DNA from 2 places in the Bacillus sp. CGMCC 1.16607 genome. Region 2 is predicted to be linked to the other one. Evidence: a T-box and tRNA genes for the amino acid it is inferred to sense, from the RefSeq annotation. Region 2 holds a T-box; the other holds one or more tRNA genes.
The links. A T-box is a leader RNA that pairs with one kind of tRNA and senses whether it is charged. The one in region 2 lies ahead of alaS (alanine--tRNA ligase), so its partner is inferred to be a tRNA-Ala.
Positions count from the first base shown of each region.

Region 1: it encodes a tRNA-Ala, which carries the amino acid that the T-box ahead of alaS (alanine--tRNA ligase) is inferred to sense. The anticodon was not compared.

Region 1 covers NZ_JBHUJX010000018.1:11-8,087, forward strand. Annotated here, with positions in the region: partial or broken rRNA gene ACFSO7_RS10200 (16S ribosomal RNA) at 1-245, opposite strand, end outside; gene ACFSO7_RS10205 (DMT family transporter) at 847-1,764, opposite strand; gene ACFSO7_RS10210 (MgtC/SapB family protein) at 1,960-2,655, shown strand; tRNA gene ACFSO7_RS10215 (tRNA-Ala) at 2,965-3,037, shown strand; gene ACFSO7_RS10220 (universal stress protein) at 3,319-3,747, shown strand; gene ACFSO7_RS10225 (EamA family transporter) at 3,831-4,748, opposite strand; gene ACFSO7_RS10230 (response regulator) at 4,894-5,604, opposite strand; gene ACFSO7_RS10235 (ATP-binding protein) at 5,567-7,219, opposite strand; gene ACFSO7_RS10240 (tripartite tricarboxylate transporter permease) at 7,277-8,077, opposite strand, start outside.
Region 2 covers NZ_JBHUJX010000025.1:606,529-614,605, forward strand. Annotated here, with positions in the region: gene ACFSO7_RS19555 (DUF1292 domain-containing protein) at 145-432, opposite strand; gene ruvX (Holliday junction resolvase RuvX) at 445-861, opposite strand; gene ACFSO7_RS19565 (IreB family regulatory phosphoprotein) at 864-1,130, opposite strand; gene alaS (alanine--tRNA ligase) at 1,214-3,847, opposite strand; T-box leader at 3,894-4,102, opposite strand; gene ACFSO7_RS19575 (AI-2E family transporter) at 4,160-5,230, opposite strand; gene ACFSO7_RS19580 (YrzQ family protein) at 5,358-5,480, opposite strand; gene ACFSO7_RS19585 (hypothetical protein) at 5,518-5,709, opposite strand; gene ACFSO7_RS19590 (PRC-barrel domain-containing protein) at 5,727-6,194, opposite strand; gene recD2 (SF1B family DNA helicase RecD2) at 6,221-8,077, opposite strand, start outside.

The DNA.
Region 1 (8,077 bases), on a different contig from region 2:
CCGCGGGCCCATCTGTAAGTGATAGCTTGCGCCATCTTTCAGCTTTCCCTCATGTGAGGAAAAGGATTATCCGGTATTAGCTCCGGTTTCCCGAAGTTATCCCAGTCTTACAGGCAGGTTGCCCACGTGTTACTCACCCGTCCGCCGCTAACCAATGGGTGCAAGCACCCAAAGATTCGCTCGACTTGCATGTATTAGGCACGCCGCCAGCGTTCGTCCTGAGCCAGGATCAAACTCTCCAATAAAGTGTTTGATTAGCTCATAAAGTTTACTCTGGCTACTTCTATAAATAGAAGTTTTTATTTGTTAACGTTTGGTTGTTTAGTTTTCAAAGAACAATTTTATTGATTGTCCAAAAGCGACTTCCCTAATTTATCATACCCACTTGGAATTTGTCAATAACTTTTTTAAAATTATTTTCATCTTCGTTTGTGGTGAAGAAGCGTGTGTCTCAAGGACGAGATTAAATATAACACGATTAAATTATGTTTGCAATATAGTTTTATAAGTTTTTTTCACAAAAATGTTTATTTAGTAGATTTTTACATCATCATCATTTGTTATCTCATATTTTATCAACAGTTTATACACAAGTAATCATAACATCCGAGTTAGATTCATTGGTCAATCTCCGACTTTATACACAATCTGTTAATAACTATTAGATTACTTATCAACATTTTTATTCGTATTAGTATTTTTTCTTGTTTTTGTTCTCCTATAAGTATTGTAAAGAAAAAGGCTAACCAATTTACAAATTGGTTAGCCTTTTTCTCCATATAATCCTTCCTTCTTTACACAAAACTAGTTTAACTAAAGGTATCTCTTTTATTTAATATTAATATTTTATTTTCTTCCATCTGCTAATTCAATATTCTTTTTTGAAATTTTCCCTTTCCTTTCGTCGATAACAAATAAACTGATTCCTCCAATAACAACCAGACCACCAATAATTTGAGACAAAATTAATCCTTCATCTAATAAATAGTAGGCTAAAATAATGGCTCCAACAGGTTCAAATAGAATAGCCATGGAAATCATGGATGTACTAATCCATTTTATTACCCAGTTAAATAAGGAATGACCTAATAAAGTTGGAATAAGGGCAAGTAAAAAGAAGTATATCCAGTCACTTGATTGTTTCGGAATGAATGATTCATTTCTAACGAGAACATAAATAAAAAGTGTGATACTGCTAAACGAATATACAATGAACGTGTAGGTAATTAGAGATACTCTCTTTCTAACATCCTGTCCAAACATTAAATACACAGTTACGAGTGCACAGGCAATTAAAGCAAGGAAATCTCCAAAAAGTGCAGATCCACTTACTCGGAAATCACCCCAACTAATAATGACACTTCCTAAAATCGCTATTATGCCACTTATGATAGTCATAAAAGATATTTTCTCTTTAAAGAAAAAATACGTGCCTACAAAAGCAAATAACGGTTGTAATGTTACTAATACAGTGGAACTTGCAACTGATGTATAGTTTAATGACTCAAACCAAAGGATGAAATGCAACGCAAGAAAAATGCCGGCAATCATCGAGAATATCCAATCACGCTTCGTAATAAGACGAAGCTCTGAAACATACCTTGTTAAAAACAGGGGAAGTAATAATATTACAGATAAAAACAAACGATAAAATGCGATGACCCCTGCTGGAGAGGTTGAAAACTTTACTAATATGGCCGAGGTTGAAACTGATATGACTCCGATCACCAAAGCCAGATAAGGATTGAATTGTTTTTTTTCCATTATGTATCTCCCTTTACAAACCTTCTATAATTACATGGTCTATATTTTACACTTATTTAGCTCTAGTTTCCTAATGATAATATCTGGATATTACTCAGTAAATGCAAGATCCAAGAAGTGAAGATAAAAGCTTAGGCTATTTTTCAATCAAACTTAAACACTAATTAGCAAAAATAGACAATAGGCGGTAATGTTATGACCCAATCTGAAATGGAAATGTTATTAAAATTAGGAATATCCGCAATATTAGGATTAGTAATCGGACTTGAACGGGAGTTAAAAAGAAAACCAGTCGGACTAAAGACAAGTCTAGTTATTTCAATAGTAAGTTGTCTTTTGACTATTGTTTCAATCGAATCAGCTTACTCATTTCCGCATAACGATAAAATTAATATTACAATGGATCCACTTCGCTTAGCAGCACAGATTGTTTCGGGCATTGGTTTTCTTGGGGCTGGGGTTATATTAAGGAGAGAAAATGACAGTATTTCAGGTCTAACCACTGCAGCAATGATTTGGGGTGCAGCCGGAATAGGAATAGCGGTAGGTGCAGGATTCTTCACCGAGGCAATTGCAGGTGTAGGATTACTTATTATTAGTGTGGAATTAATTCCTTTCTTAATGGGACTTATTGGTCCAAAGCGTTTAAGAGAGAAAGAAATATCACTTCAGTTAAAGGTAAATGATAAAAACAATATTGATGACATTATCCTATTAATGAAAAATGAAAAGTTTTCCGTAAAAAGAATTCGGATAAAGGATCTGTCTGATAATAACCATCTCCTTCAACTTATTATTACAGTAGATGTTAAATTGAAAACAACTGATGTATATTACACGATATCCAATTTCCAAGGAATTCAAAGTGTAGAAATAGAAAGTATGGGTTAATTTTGATATAGAAGAAGGAAGGTGCGAATTCTTAGGGCTTCGCACCTTTTCTTTTACAACCAAGCCTTGTCTTCAGGATCGAGTGAATGAAACAATTGAAATATTCAAAATCAGATACGACGTCTGAGATTCTGGAGGATACCACCTACAAATTAGCTAGTTCTATTAAGAGTCACTATGAAATTACTCATTATCAAGTAATGAAGTGATGCGGCGTAATTGTTAGGATTTTTGATACTGATCATACTTTTTTCGAATACCTATTGCCAAGCTTGGAAAAATAGTTATAATATTCAATATAGCATTAACGGGGCATTAGCTCAGCTGGGAGAGCGCTACGCTGGCAGCGTAGAGGTCAGGGGTTCGAGCCCCCTATGCTCCATAATTTACAAAAAACGACATTAGCAGAGCTGATGTCGTTTTTACGTGCACGGGTCACGGGTGTTTGTTTTAAACCTGTATTAACGTAATTATGCGTGTACATCCAATTAGAATTGAAATTCAATAATTAGACATAATTCTATTGTTTTATTCTGACAATTTTATAAAAGAAAATTATATACTAAGTTTATAAATTATCTCTTGTCAGAATTTTATACACTGCGAAACAAGAAACAAGAAACAAGATAAAATCTAATTAATATGAAGGAAAGTGAATGAACCTTGAAAAAAATTTTAGTTCCGGTGGATGGTTCCGAGGATTCCAACAAAGCAATTCTGTATGCACTTTCACTTTGGGAAGGAAAAGAAACTGAAATTATTCTTTTAAACATCCAGCCTAGCTATAATACGCCTAATGTAAAGCGATTTGTTAGTCAAGAGCAAATCCGTGGATACCAACAGGAATTGAGTCAAGAGGTATTGGAGAAATCATTAGCTGTAACAGAAACAAAGAGCCCAAATGTCTCAATCAGTACAAAAGTGAGAATTGGTATTCCCGGAATCGAAATTTGTGTAGAGGCTAAGGAAAGCCAAGTAGCATGTATTGTTATGGGAAGTAGGGGGTTAGGCGCTATTAAACGAACCGTTTTGGGCAGTGTAAGTTACAGTGTGTTACATGATGCTCCATGTCCGGTTACAATTGTTCCTTAATAGATATTCTGACTCTTTAAAAAGACCTAGCCTAAATGATAAAAAGCCGCAATTCCCCTGTAGGGTTGCGGCTTTACTCTCTATCAATTCGCAAAGTTATTGCCATTTATCGTATCAACTGCATTCAATTTCCTTTTTGATAAATTAATATTCCCTAAAACAATTCCACTTAGGATGACCACCACACCTAGCCACTGAGAGATACTAACATACTCCGCCAAAAAGAGGGCAGACATCGTAACCGCAACTGGAAGTTCAGATGCTGCTAATATCGTACCAAGACTTGGTCCAACATGCTGCATTCCGATTGAAAACAACAATGGTGGTAAAACGACTCCCAGTAAACCAAGAAAGAAGCCGTACGGTGCAACCCCTACTACAACTTGAAAATCTAACAGAAAAGCTGGTGGAAATAATAACATTACAATTATTAATGCTCCTGTTGAAAATAATGCACTCTTCTGGATGGGAGGAATGTCCTTACCAACTGAACCACTAATATAGATAAATGTTGAAAAGGTTAAAGCTGATAACATTCCCCAGACGATCCCTTGCCAAGACAAGGAGTTGACACCATTTGAGACCAAACCAGCAGATAAAATGGATCCAATGAGAAGCGCAGCAATAGACACCATTTTACTCCCCGTTGGCCTTTTTTTATCGATCATCCACTCGAATAAAGTGCCAATCCAAACAAATTGAAACAAGAAAATAATCGCAAGTGACGCATCTAATGTTTGTAGAGACTGATAATAGAACACTCCTGTTAAACCCATTGGAATGCCAGAAAGAATCATTTTAACTGCTTGAATTCCCTTTAATTTTTTCTTCTTCGCAAAGAGTGTAGCGATCCAGATTAATAAAGTTCCACAAATATATTGACTTCCCGTAACTTCTGCCATTGAAAACCCTGCAGAATAACCAAGTTTAACAAACGTAGACAGCACTCCATAACAGCACCCACCAATAAATACGATTAAAGCATAATGCCAAGCTTTCATTTAATCACACCTTCCTTAAACATAAAAAACCACACAAATGTCCTAAGGCATTTGTGTGGCGAAAATAGAGATTTCTCTAGAAAAGTCCACAATCATAAAAAGTTTTATTATTAATAATGTCCTTAATCATTGTAAAAACAATTGATCATTTTGTCAATCCTACATATACTCTTTCAGGTCGACCGACTGTCCCGTATGCTAAATCAGCCTCTATTTTTTCTTCCGACACGAGATGTTCAAGATAACGTCTGGCAGTCGTTCTGCTTACGCCAATTTCTTTGCCTACGTTTTCCGCAGATAAACCAGAATCAGCTTTTCCCAAAACCTCCAATACCTTTTCTAAAGTAAGAGGGTCAATTCCTTTAGGCAAATACGATTTTTCGTGAATATTTCGTTCAATCTCTTTCCGTAAAAGATTATCCACCAGCTGCTGAGTGACATGTGTATTATCTTTTCCCAACTCTAATAGTTTCGTATGATAATCCTGATACCGAAGTAAGGACTGTTTAAATCTCTCGAAAACAACAGGCTTTATTATATAATCAAAGACACCAATGGTGACTGCTTCTTGAACTTTATGGATTTCTTTTGTCGCTGTGACCATAATAACATCCATCTGTTTATTTTGTTGTTTTGTTTCCTTCAATAAATCTAGTCCGTTCATATCAGGGAAGTAGACATCTAATATGATAAGATCTGGCTGAAATATGTCAATAAAACTTTTTGCTTCTACATAACTATGGGCTATTCCGATTGTTTGGAAACCTTCAATTTGTTCAATAAAACGTCTTTGTATTTCTGCAATCCTTTGGTCATCTTCAACTATCAATACTTCTATGTCTCTTTTCTCCCTCATTGAAACACCCCCTACTTTTTGGAATGGCAACTGTGAAAATCGTTCCTTCACTCTCGGTGGATGAAAATGTAATTGATCCTCCAAGGCAGTAAATCGCTTCCTGAACCAAACTTAATCCAATTCCGGCATTGCTATGGTGATTCTTCGTTGTAAACCCTTCTTGAAAAATTTTATCGTTATTCTCTAAATTAATCCCTTTTCCGTTATCTTCCACTTCGATGATGAGGTCTTTTCCTAAATCCGTTAAAAACAAACTTACTCTTTTTTCGTTTTTTTCATTTTCCCTAACAGCATCGAAAGCGTTATTTATGAGATTTCCAAGAATAGTTACTAATTGATCGCGATTAATATCTACCGGTACATCCTTAAAGCTGCTTTCACGGTCAATTGTAAAATCTAATTTTAATTCACTAGCCAAACTAACTTTTCCAAGGATAAATCCAGCTAAAATTGGGTCAGGTATTTCCCTCATTAAAAATTGAATAAATCCTTGAGCTACATCGACTTCTTTGGAAATAAAGTCAATCGCTTCCTTATAAGAACCAAGCTGGATTAACCCAAGAAGTGTGTATAGTCTATTAGAATATTCATGTGTTTGAGCACGCAAGCCTTCTGCATAGGATTTAACATGAGACAGCTCCTGAAGAAGCTTATATAGTTCCGATTTATTTCGCAAACTCGCCACTGCCCCAATAACTTTCCCTTGTTTATTTAGGATTGGAATGCGATTGACTAAGAAGGTTTCTCCAAAGATCGTAAACTCACGATCATATGCCGCTTGACCTGACCTTACAACATCAAGAAGTTGGGTATTTTCAAGCACGTCTTCAATTCTATTTCCGCGGAGTTTAATACTATTTGGTATATCTAGAATTTTATGTGCCGTTTCATTTACAACGGTGATTTTACCAGCCGTATCAATCGCAATGATTCCCTCATGGATGGACTCTAAAATTGCGTGTTTTTCCTGATACATCCAAGCAATTTCCTTCGGTTCAAGGCCAAAAATAGCCCTTTTAATATTTAGTGAGATTAAGAGCGCTGCAATTAAACCTCCCATTAATATAAACATTGTGGCAATAAAAATTTTCCTTTGAATCTTTGCTACTTCTTTTTCAATATCTGTTTGCAAATAACCAACCGAAACAACTCCGATGACTTCCCCTCCGCTAAATATTGGTGCTTTTCCTCGTAAGGAAGGTCCTAAGGTACCTGTTGATTCAGAAATAACTGATTCACCTAAAAAAACACGATTATTGTCCCCACCAACCATCTTTTGTCCAATTCGTTTCGGATTAGGATGGGAATATCTGACTTCATTTCGATTTCCTATTACGATAAATTCAGCACCCACTTGTTTGCGGATTTTTTCAGCGATAGGTTGAATGATGAAGGAAGGATTTTCAGTATAAAATGCTTCTTGAATATCAGGCATATTTGATATCGATTGAGCAACTGATAAGGCCTTCGTTCCTTTTTCATGTTTGAGATTTGTTTCCATCATATTTTTAAAGGTATATTCAAATATTCCTCCCATAAAAATAATCAAAACAACGATTCCAAGCATTAGTTTAGTATGTAAGCGCATTCGATGAAACACCTCTATTTCTATCATAGTAAAAAAACCCCTTTATAAAAAGAGGTTTTCTCAAATAATCAGAATATCCAAACTTTACCCTTCCACATTAATGATGACCTTTTTACCCCTCATTTTTAATAATACTGGGATAATCAACCATAAAAATGTGATGATTAGAAATGCTAAAGATATCGGTCTTGTAAAAAATACACTGTAATCACCATTAGAAATAGTTAAAGCTCTACGCAAATTGTTCTCAATCATCGGCCCTAATACAAGTCCTAATACAAGTGGGGCAATAGGATAATCATTTTTACTTAAGAAATATCCGAAAACCCCACATGCAAGTAAAAGAAGTAAATCATACATTGAAACTTGTACAGCATAGACACCAAAAATTGAAATAGCAATAATAATAGGAATTAAATACTTTTTCGGTGTTTGAATGATTTTCGCAAATACTTTAACGAGTGGTAGGTTCAATACTAAGAGCATGATATTACCGATAAACATACTAGCAATTAGCCCCCATGCTACTTGAGGATGATCCTCAAATAATAGCGGTCCTGGCTGAACATTATACATCATTAGCGCTCCCATTAGGATGGCTGTTGTTCCAGATCCTGGAATTCCTAATGTTAATAGAGGAATCATTGCGCCACCTGACGCTGCATTATTGGCCGATTCTGGAGCTGCTACACCTTCAATCGCCCCTTTACCAAATTTCGATGGATCTTTTGAAATCTTTTTTTCAAGAATGTAAGAAAAGAACGAAGCAAGTGTTGCTCCTGCTCCTGGTAGGATCCCAACAAAAAATCCTAGGATGGAGCCACGAGCGATAGGTGCTGCTGAATCTTTTAATTCCTGTTTAGAAGGTAGTAAATTATTAATTCT
Region 2 (8,077 bases):
ACACCATTAAAACTCACTCGCTCGCGTTAATTTTAGTCCACCTAATATAGAGCGAATGTTCGAGAAAATCAAATAACAACATTATTCTTTAACAAAGCCTAAAAAATAAAAGAAGCTGACCATTATTTAGTCAGCTTCTCATTTTTATTCTTCGTCTTGTTCCTCTAAGAATGTGTTCAACATTTCTTCGATTAAATCCCACTCTTCGTCCGTCTCAATTGGCATTAATTCGCCGTCTTGATTGTCTTCACTAGGGATAAATGCAGAGGCATGAATTTCGATATCTTCCTCATCGTCATTATCTGCACCAATTGGGTAATACAATACATATGATTTTCCAAATTCATCTGAATCAAATGTGAATAATACCTCACATAAAATTTCGTTGCCTTGCTCATCCACTACAGTAATATTGTTTTCTCCGTGATTCATGTTCTCACCTCATTAATTATTACTGTCAAGATAACCTTGAAGGATCATGACAGCGGCCATTTTATCAATGACTTTTTTCCGTTTCTTTCTACTTACATCTGCTTCGAGTAACACTCTCTCTGCTGCCATCGTTGTTAACCGTTCATCCCAAAGAATCGCTGGAATATTAAATCTCGTTTCAAGCTCTTTCGCAAACTTTTGACTTGCTTCTCCACGTGGACCAATGGTTCCATTCATATTCTTTGGTAGGCCAACAACTACTTTTCCTATGCTGTATTCTTGAATGATTTTCTCGAGCTCCTCAAAACCAAACGAATTTTGCTCTTCGTTTATTTTCAATGTCGATAGGCCTTGAGCAGTCCAGCCTAATTCATCACTTATTGCTACGCCGACTGTTTTCGAGCCGACGTCTAGACCCATCACACGCATTTTTATCCCTCACGATGTCTCTTTAAGTAATACTTAACTAACTCCTCGATGATTTCATCTCTTTCAAGCTTACGAATAATGTTCCTGGCATCTTGATGTCTCGGGATATAGGCAGGGTCACCTGATAGTAAATATCCTACAATTTGATTAATCGGATTATACCCTTTTTCATGAAGAGCTTCATACACTTTCAATAATACCTCATTTACATCATGTTCATACGGCTCTTCAGGAAAACTAAATCTCATTGTTTTATCAAATGAACTCATTCTTTTAGCACCTCGCTTTTTTGATGGCAGCGATACATTGCTTTCATATCTTCATTCTACACTAGTTTGTCCTATTGTAAAACCTAAATGGTTTGAAGAAATTCTTCTACATAATTTAATGCACTTTCTAGTTTATTAGGGTCTTTCCCTCCAGCTTGCGCCATGTCCGGGCGTCCACCACCACTTCCGTCGCAACGAAGGGCAACTTCTTTAACAATTTTACCAGCATGATAGCCTTTTTCAATTAAGTCGCTTGTAACCGCAGCAATTAATTGCACCTTACCATCCGTATTACTTCCAAGTACGAGGACAGCGGATCCTAATTTCTGTTTTAAATCATCTGCCATATTTCTTAGATTATTCATATCAGTTGCTTGAACTTTAGCAACAAGCACATTTACACCATTGATTTCTTTCACCTTAGAAACAAGGTTTCCGGCTTCAATGTTTCCTAATTTAGATGCTAATGATTCATTTTCTCTTTGTAGCTGTTTCATTTCTAATAAAAGAGTGTCTACACGACTAATAATATCCTTTTGATTCGTTTTTAATTTATCTGCCACTTCTTTCAATAAACCAATTTGAGAATTTAGTAGCTTATATGCTTCTTCACCTGTTACTGCTTCAATCCTTCTTGTTCCAGCTCCAATTCCACCTTCTGATACAATTTTAAATAGGCCGATAACTGAAGTATTTGGCACATGACATCCACCGCAAAGCTCGATGCTGTAATCTGCAACTTGAACAACACGAACGATTTCACCGTATTTTTCACCAAATAATGCCATAGCTCCAAGTTCTTTCGCTTCAGCGATACGCATATTGTCAATTTTCACAGAGATATTTTTCCAAATTTGCTCATTGACCATTTTTTCGATTTGTTCTAATTCCTCTGGTTGGATTTGTCCGAAATGGGAGAAGTCGAATCGTAAACGATCAGGTTCGACAAGAGACCCAGCTTGATTGACATGCTCACCTAATACATCCTTTAATGCTCGATGAAGTAAATGTGTAGCCGTATGATTTTTAATAATTTTACTTCGATTATCTGCATCGACAGTCGCGTCTACTTCTACATTTGCTTGAAGTGTCCCAAGTTTTACGATGACAGAGTGAAGATTTTGTCCATTTGGAGCCTTTTGAACGTCTTTAACCTCGATCTTCAAACCATCTGATAGTAAAAGACCCTTATCAGCAATCTGACCGCCGCTCTCTGCATAGAATGGAGTGACATCAAGCATCACTTGGACCTCATCACCCGCACTTGCTTCTTCAATCAATTGACCATCTTTTAATAATACAGTCACTTTAGATTTAGTTTGTAGTTGATCGTAGCCAACGAACTGGCTTTGGACGGTGATATCTCCTAATACCCCACCTTGAACTTGCATGGAATCCACATCTTGACGCGCAGCACGAGCACGCTCACGTTGAAGTTCCATTTCTTTTTCAAAACCTACATGATCGACCTTCATGCCTTCTTCCTCTGCATATTCCTCTGTTAATTCAACTGGGAATCCATAGGTATCATATAATCGGAATACATCTTCACCTGAGATTGTATCATTTCCTTTTTCTTTTTCCTTTTTCATCACATTTGATAAAATCGCCAGTCCATCGTGAAGAGTTTCGTGGAAACGCTCTTCTTCATTTTTCATGACCTTTTGGATAAATTCTTCTTTATCCTTCACTTGAGGATAGAAATCTTGCATGATTTCTCCAACCACTGGTACAAGCTCAAACATAAAAGGACGATTAATATTAATTTGCTTAGCATAGCGTACAGCTCTTCGAAGTAATCGGCGTAACACATAGCCGCGGCCTTCATTCGAAGGTAGTGCACCATCACCGACTGCGAAAGCAACTGTACGGATATGATCGGCAATCACTTTAAAGGCAACATCTTTTTCTTTATCCGTACGATATTTTTCTCCTGAAATCTCTTCCGTAGCCTGAATGATCGGCATAAATAAATCGGTATCGAAGTTTGTCGGTACATTTTGAACAACAGAGGCCATACGCTCAAGACCCATTCCCGTATCAATATTTTTCTTTGGAAGTGGTGTGTATGTCCCGTCTGGATTATGATTAAATTCCGAGAAAACAAGATTCCATACTTCTAAATAACGTTCATTTTCTCCACCTGGATATAATTCAGGATCATTTATGTCATTTCCATATTCTTCGCCACGATCATAAAATATTTCCGTGTTCGGACCACTTGGACCCTCCCCGATATCCCAGAAGTTACCTTCCAAACGAATGATACGCTCCTCAGGTATACCGATTTTATTCTTCCAAAGCTCGAACGCCTCTTCGTCCTCAGGATGGATGGTAACGGATAATTTTTCTTTTTCAAAACCAATCCATTTTGCTTCCGTTAAAAATTCCCAAGCCCAATCAATCGCTTCTTCTTTAAAGTATTCACCAATTGAGAAGTTTCCAAGCATTTCAAAGAAGGTATGATGGCGAGCTGTTTTTCCTACATTTTCAATATCATTTGTACGAATGGATTTTTGAGCATTGGTGATTCGTGGATTATCAGGAATGACTCTTCCATCAAAATATTTTTTTAATGTAGCCACACCACTGTTAATCCAAAGTAGGGACGGATCATCATGTGGAACAAGTGGAGCACTCGGTTCAACAGAATGCCCTTTTTCTTTAAAAAATTCAAGAAACAAACTACGAATTTGGGAGCCTGATAAATTTTTCATTACATTTCCTCCTAATTAATAAATACAAAAAAGCCCTCATCCCTAAAACAGGGACGAGAGCATGCCTCGCGGTACCACCCTGATTATGAATGAAAGTCCTTTCATTCATCTCTCAGCTCCTTAACGCGGATAACGGCAGGGATTAGCTGCATTCCAGATTAGCTTTCTGTTACCCTTCACCTAGAACTTCTCTCAGCCATGGAAGTCCCTCTCTTTAAATGGTCTATAACATACTTGATCTTTCGACATTTTCTAATTATTTTCTTATAGCCGAATTATATCGACTGAAAAAAACTTTGTCAACGTTACAACTTACACGGCTTCATTCTTTTTCATGAAATGATTTCTAGCATGTAAGATTGCCACTTTAATAATGGCCAAGATCGGAACCGCAAGAATTAATCCAACAATTCCACTTACCTCTCCCCCTGCTAGTAAAGCAAACATGATCATAAGTGGATGCATATGAAGGCTTTTTCCAACGATCAGGGGTGAGAGGATATTTCCTTCAAGAAATTGCAGAACTAATATGATTATGACAACAAATATAACCATCTTAACTGAGATGGTCGCGGCAATGATGACAGCTGGAATTGCTCCAATGACTGGACCAAAATATGGGATAACATTCGTCACTCCAATGATAAATCCTAATAATAAAGGATATTTCATTTGAATAATCCAAAAAAATAACGCCGAAACCGCACCAATGATGACACAGACGATTAATTGACCACGTATATAACTTCCTAAGGATTCATTCACATCTTTTAAAAAAAGAATGCCCTGCCTTCTCCACTTCCTAGGTGTCAAATACCAAGTAGCCTTTTTCAATTGATCGATATCTTTTAACATATAAAAGGAAATAAACGGTATTATCGCAATGACGAAAATAGAATTAATAATATTCATCATACTTTTCAAAACAGTGCTTAGCAATGTTTCTAGTCTTTTCTCAAAGCTAACAATTCCATCTTCAATGCGTTCGTGTAAACCCATCGGCCACTCAGAGGTTTGAGCTTGAATCGATTGTAACCAGTTTCGATATTGGTCAGCAAATACGGGCAAATTTTCAGCCAAATCTTTTATTTGTTTAATAAAAACTGGGATTCCTTTATAGAAGGCTACTCCCACCCCGCCGAAAAATAACGTATAAATGATAACAACAGCGATTCCTCGATGAATTCCCATTGAATGGATCTTTTCAACTAACGGATGAAGCAAGTAGGTTATTAATGCGGCAACAATAAATGGAAATAAAACAGTGAAGACAACCTTTAAGATAGGTAACCAAATCAATTCTATTTTCAAAAAAACATAGGTCACAACAAATAATAAGAGGAGAAATCCTAAACGATAATACCACTTCATTCGAATATCCAATACAAGTCCCCCCTTTTCTCAAGTAGTTTTCATCAAGGACTCGTAAATATTCATTTTAAAATAAAAAATCCCCAGCACGGGGATTTTTTATTTTGTACAGCTAGAAGCGCAAGTTTGCATTTCAAGTTTAAAACATTTTCGTTATTCTTTTTGTCATTTTTTTCATTTGACGATTCGTCATTAAGTTATTTTTTTGAACGTAATTATAAGCAACCATACCCGCACCAAAGGCGATGGCAGAGGTCAACATTTTATTCAAGACGTTTCACCTCTTTTATCGTTAGTTTTTACACGCTATAACGACGATCATCTTCTTCGAACAAATCATCTAACGAACTTAAACTACCGTCTTCTTCCACTTGGTGGGTAAATATGAGCCCTTTTGTAAGAGTTAGCTCAATAAAGCAACTCCAGCAATAGTACTGATTGATTCCGATCTTACCTATATCTTTGCTTTGACAATTTGGACACTTCATCATGGAAAAGACACCTCACGTTATTTAACCTTTACGATGATGGCATCTTCCCCAATCGAGGGCGATTCAGACGTTTTTACGACCTGCTTTCCCTCAGTAATGTCCGAAAAGAAACCATCCGAAATTTCATACCCTATAATGGTTCCCATTTCCTCCATAAAATATACGTCTTCTAGTATCCCAAGCTTTTCTCCCTCAGATGTCATAACCACTTTTCCTTGGAGGCAATGCTTGTGATCAAGTGTATACTCAGGAGTTGGCAAAGATTCAATTTTCCCGACATCCTCAATCATAACTCCATCCCAACCGAAGGAAGCAACGTTTCCAATATCGATCATTTGGCTCTTTTTAAACAAGCCACCCTTTTTAAGAATTAAACCCTTAACTAACCCATTACTTGAGATATTTAAATCGCAAACATTACCGATTTTTTTCCCCTTGCTCATTTCATATACAGGGAGTCCCTTTAGTAAGGAAAATGTCCGCAAAAGTCATCAACCCTTTCCGAACATTTTTAGTTTGAGTCTTCTGCCATAAAATCATAAGGGGAAACGTTTTCCATTCCGATCATTGGGTCAACTTCCCAGAGTATTTGTTCAGCCGGTAAATCCTGATTGGGTTTTTCTGTAACTGTCTTAGTTGAATCATTCCCATTGAATTGTGCTTTTATTTTTTCACATAAGGTCGTGTTTCTACTTTGTTCATCTGTTCTTTCAACTCCCATTTTTAAAGCCTCTTCTTCTCCACAAAGGATAAGAAATTGCCTACTACGGGTAATGGCTGTATAAATGAGATTTCTCCTTAACATTCGATAATAGCTTTTCGTAATGGGCATTATAACGATAGGAAATTCGCTACCTTGAGATTTATGAACAGAGCAACAAAACGCATGTGTAATTTGATTTAAGTCTTGACGAGTATAAGTCACTTCATTTCCATCAAAGGATACGAGCACCATATCTTGTTTTTCTGTATTCTCTTTTGCGAAAAAAATCGAAATGATTTCTCCAATATCGCCATTAAACACATGGCTTTCAGGTTGGTTGACAAGCTGTAAGACCTTGTCGCCAATACGATATTTAACATCTCCAAAAGCTAGTTCTTTTTTTGTTTTATCCGCATTGGGATTAAAAATTTCTTGAAGCAATACGTTTAAACGATCAATACCAGCAGGACCTTTATACATTGGTGCGAGAACTTGAACATCCTTCGCGGAATAACCTTTTTTCTTCGCGTTTAAGACAACCTTTTCAACCACTTCTGGAATTTGTGTTGTATTGCATTGAATGAAAGATCGATCCGCTTGTGGTTTAAGAATATTAATCGGCAAGCGCCCTTTTTTCATTTCATGGGCAAGTTCAATGATGGAAGATCCTTCTGCTTGACGATAAATATCAATTAAACGTACGGTTGGGATACATTCAGATTGTAATAAATCCTTTAAAACTTGGCCTGGTCCAACAGAAGGAAGCTGGTCTTCATCACCCACCATAATAACTTGAATATGTTCAGGTAGTGCTTTAAACAACTGATGTGCTAACCAAATATCAACCATGGATGTTTCATCGACAATGAGAATTTTCCCTTCTAAAGGGCTATCTTCATTTTTATCAAAGCCTTCAATCCCGTTCCAACCAAGTAGGCGATGAATCGTCACAGCAGGTAGGCCTGTTGATTCCATCATTCTCTTTGCTGCACGACCTGTTGGGGCAGCTAATAAAAATGGAAAAGGCTCCTCCTTTTTATAATCTTTCGGATTCAAAGAACATCCATGTAACTCAGAATACAGTTCAACAATCCCTTTTATGACCGTCGTTTTCCCCGTTCCTGGTCCGCCTGTTAACATAAGCATAGGAGACATTAGTGCGGTTTGAATGGCTTCCTTTTGGCTTGGTGCATATTCGACGCCAATTCTTTCTTCTAACTTCCCTAATGCTAATAAAAATTCAGATTCAGGAAATTGTTCTTCATATTCCTTTTGGTCCAAAATGCGTTTAATATTTTTGACAAGACCTATTTCAGAAAAATAAAGAGAAGGCAAATATACTTTCTGTTCCTCTCCGATTACCTTCCCTTCTTCTGTCAGTTTAATAATTTCTGCAGAAATAGCTAAAAAGTCAATTTGATCTCGTTTATTTTCTTCTAATAATGATTTAACCTTTAATAATAGCGCTTCCGCTTCAACAAAAACATGCCCCATCTGCATGCATTCTAGTTCTAGAGTATATAAACATGCTGCCTTGATTCGATCGGGATGGTTACCAGATATGCCAAGCTGAAATCCTAACTCATCCGCTCTTCCAAACCCAATTCCTTCAATATCCTCGACTAATTGGTAAGGATTACTTTCGATCAATTGCAGAGTTTGATC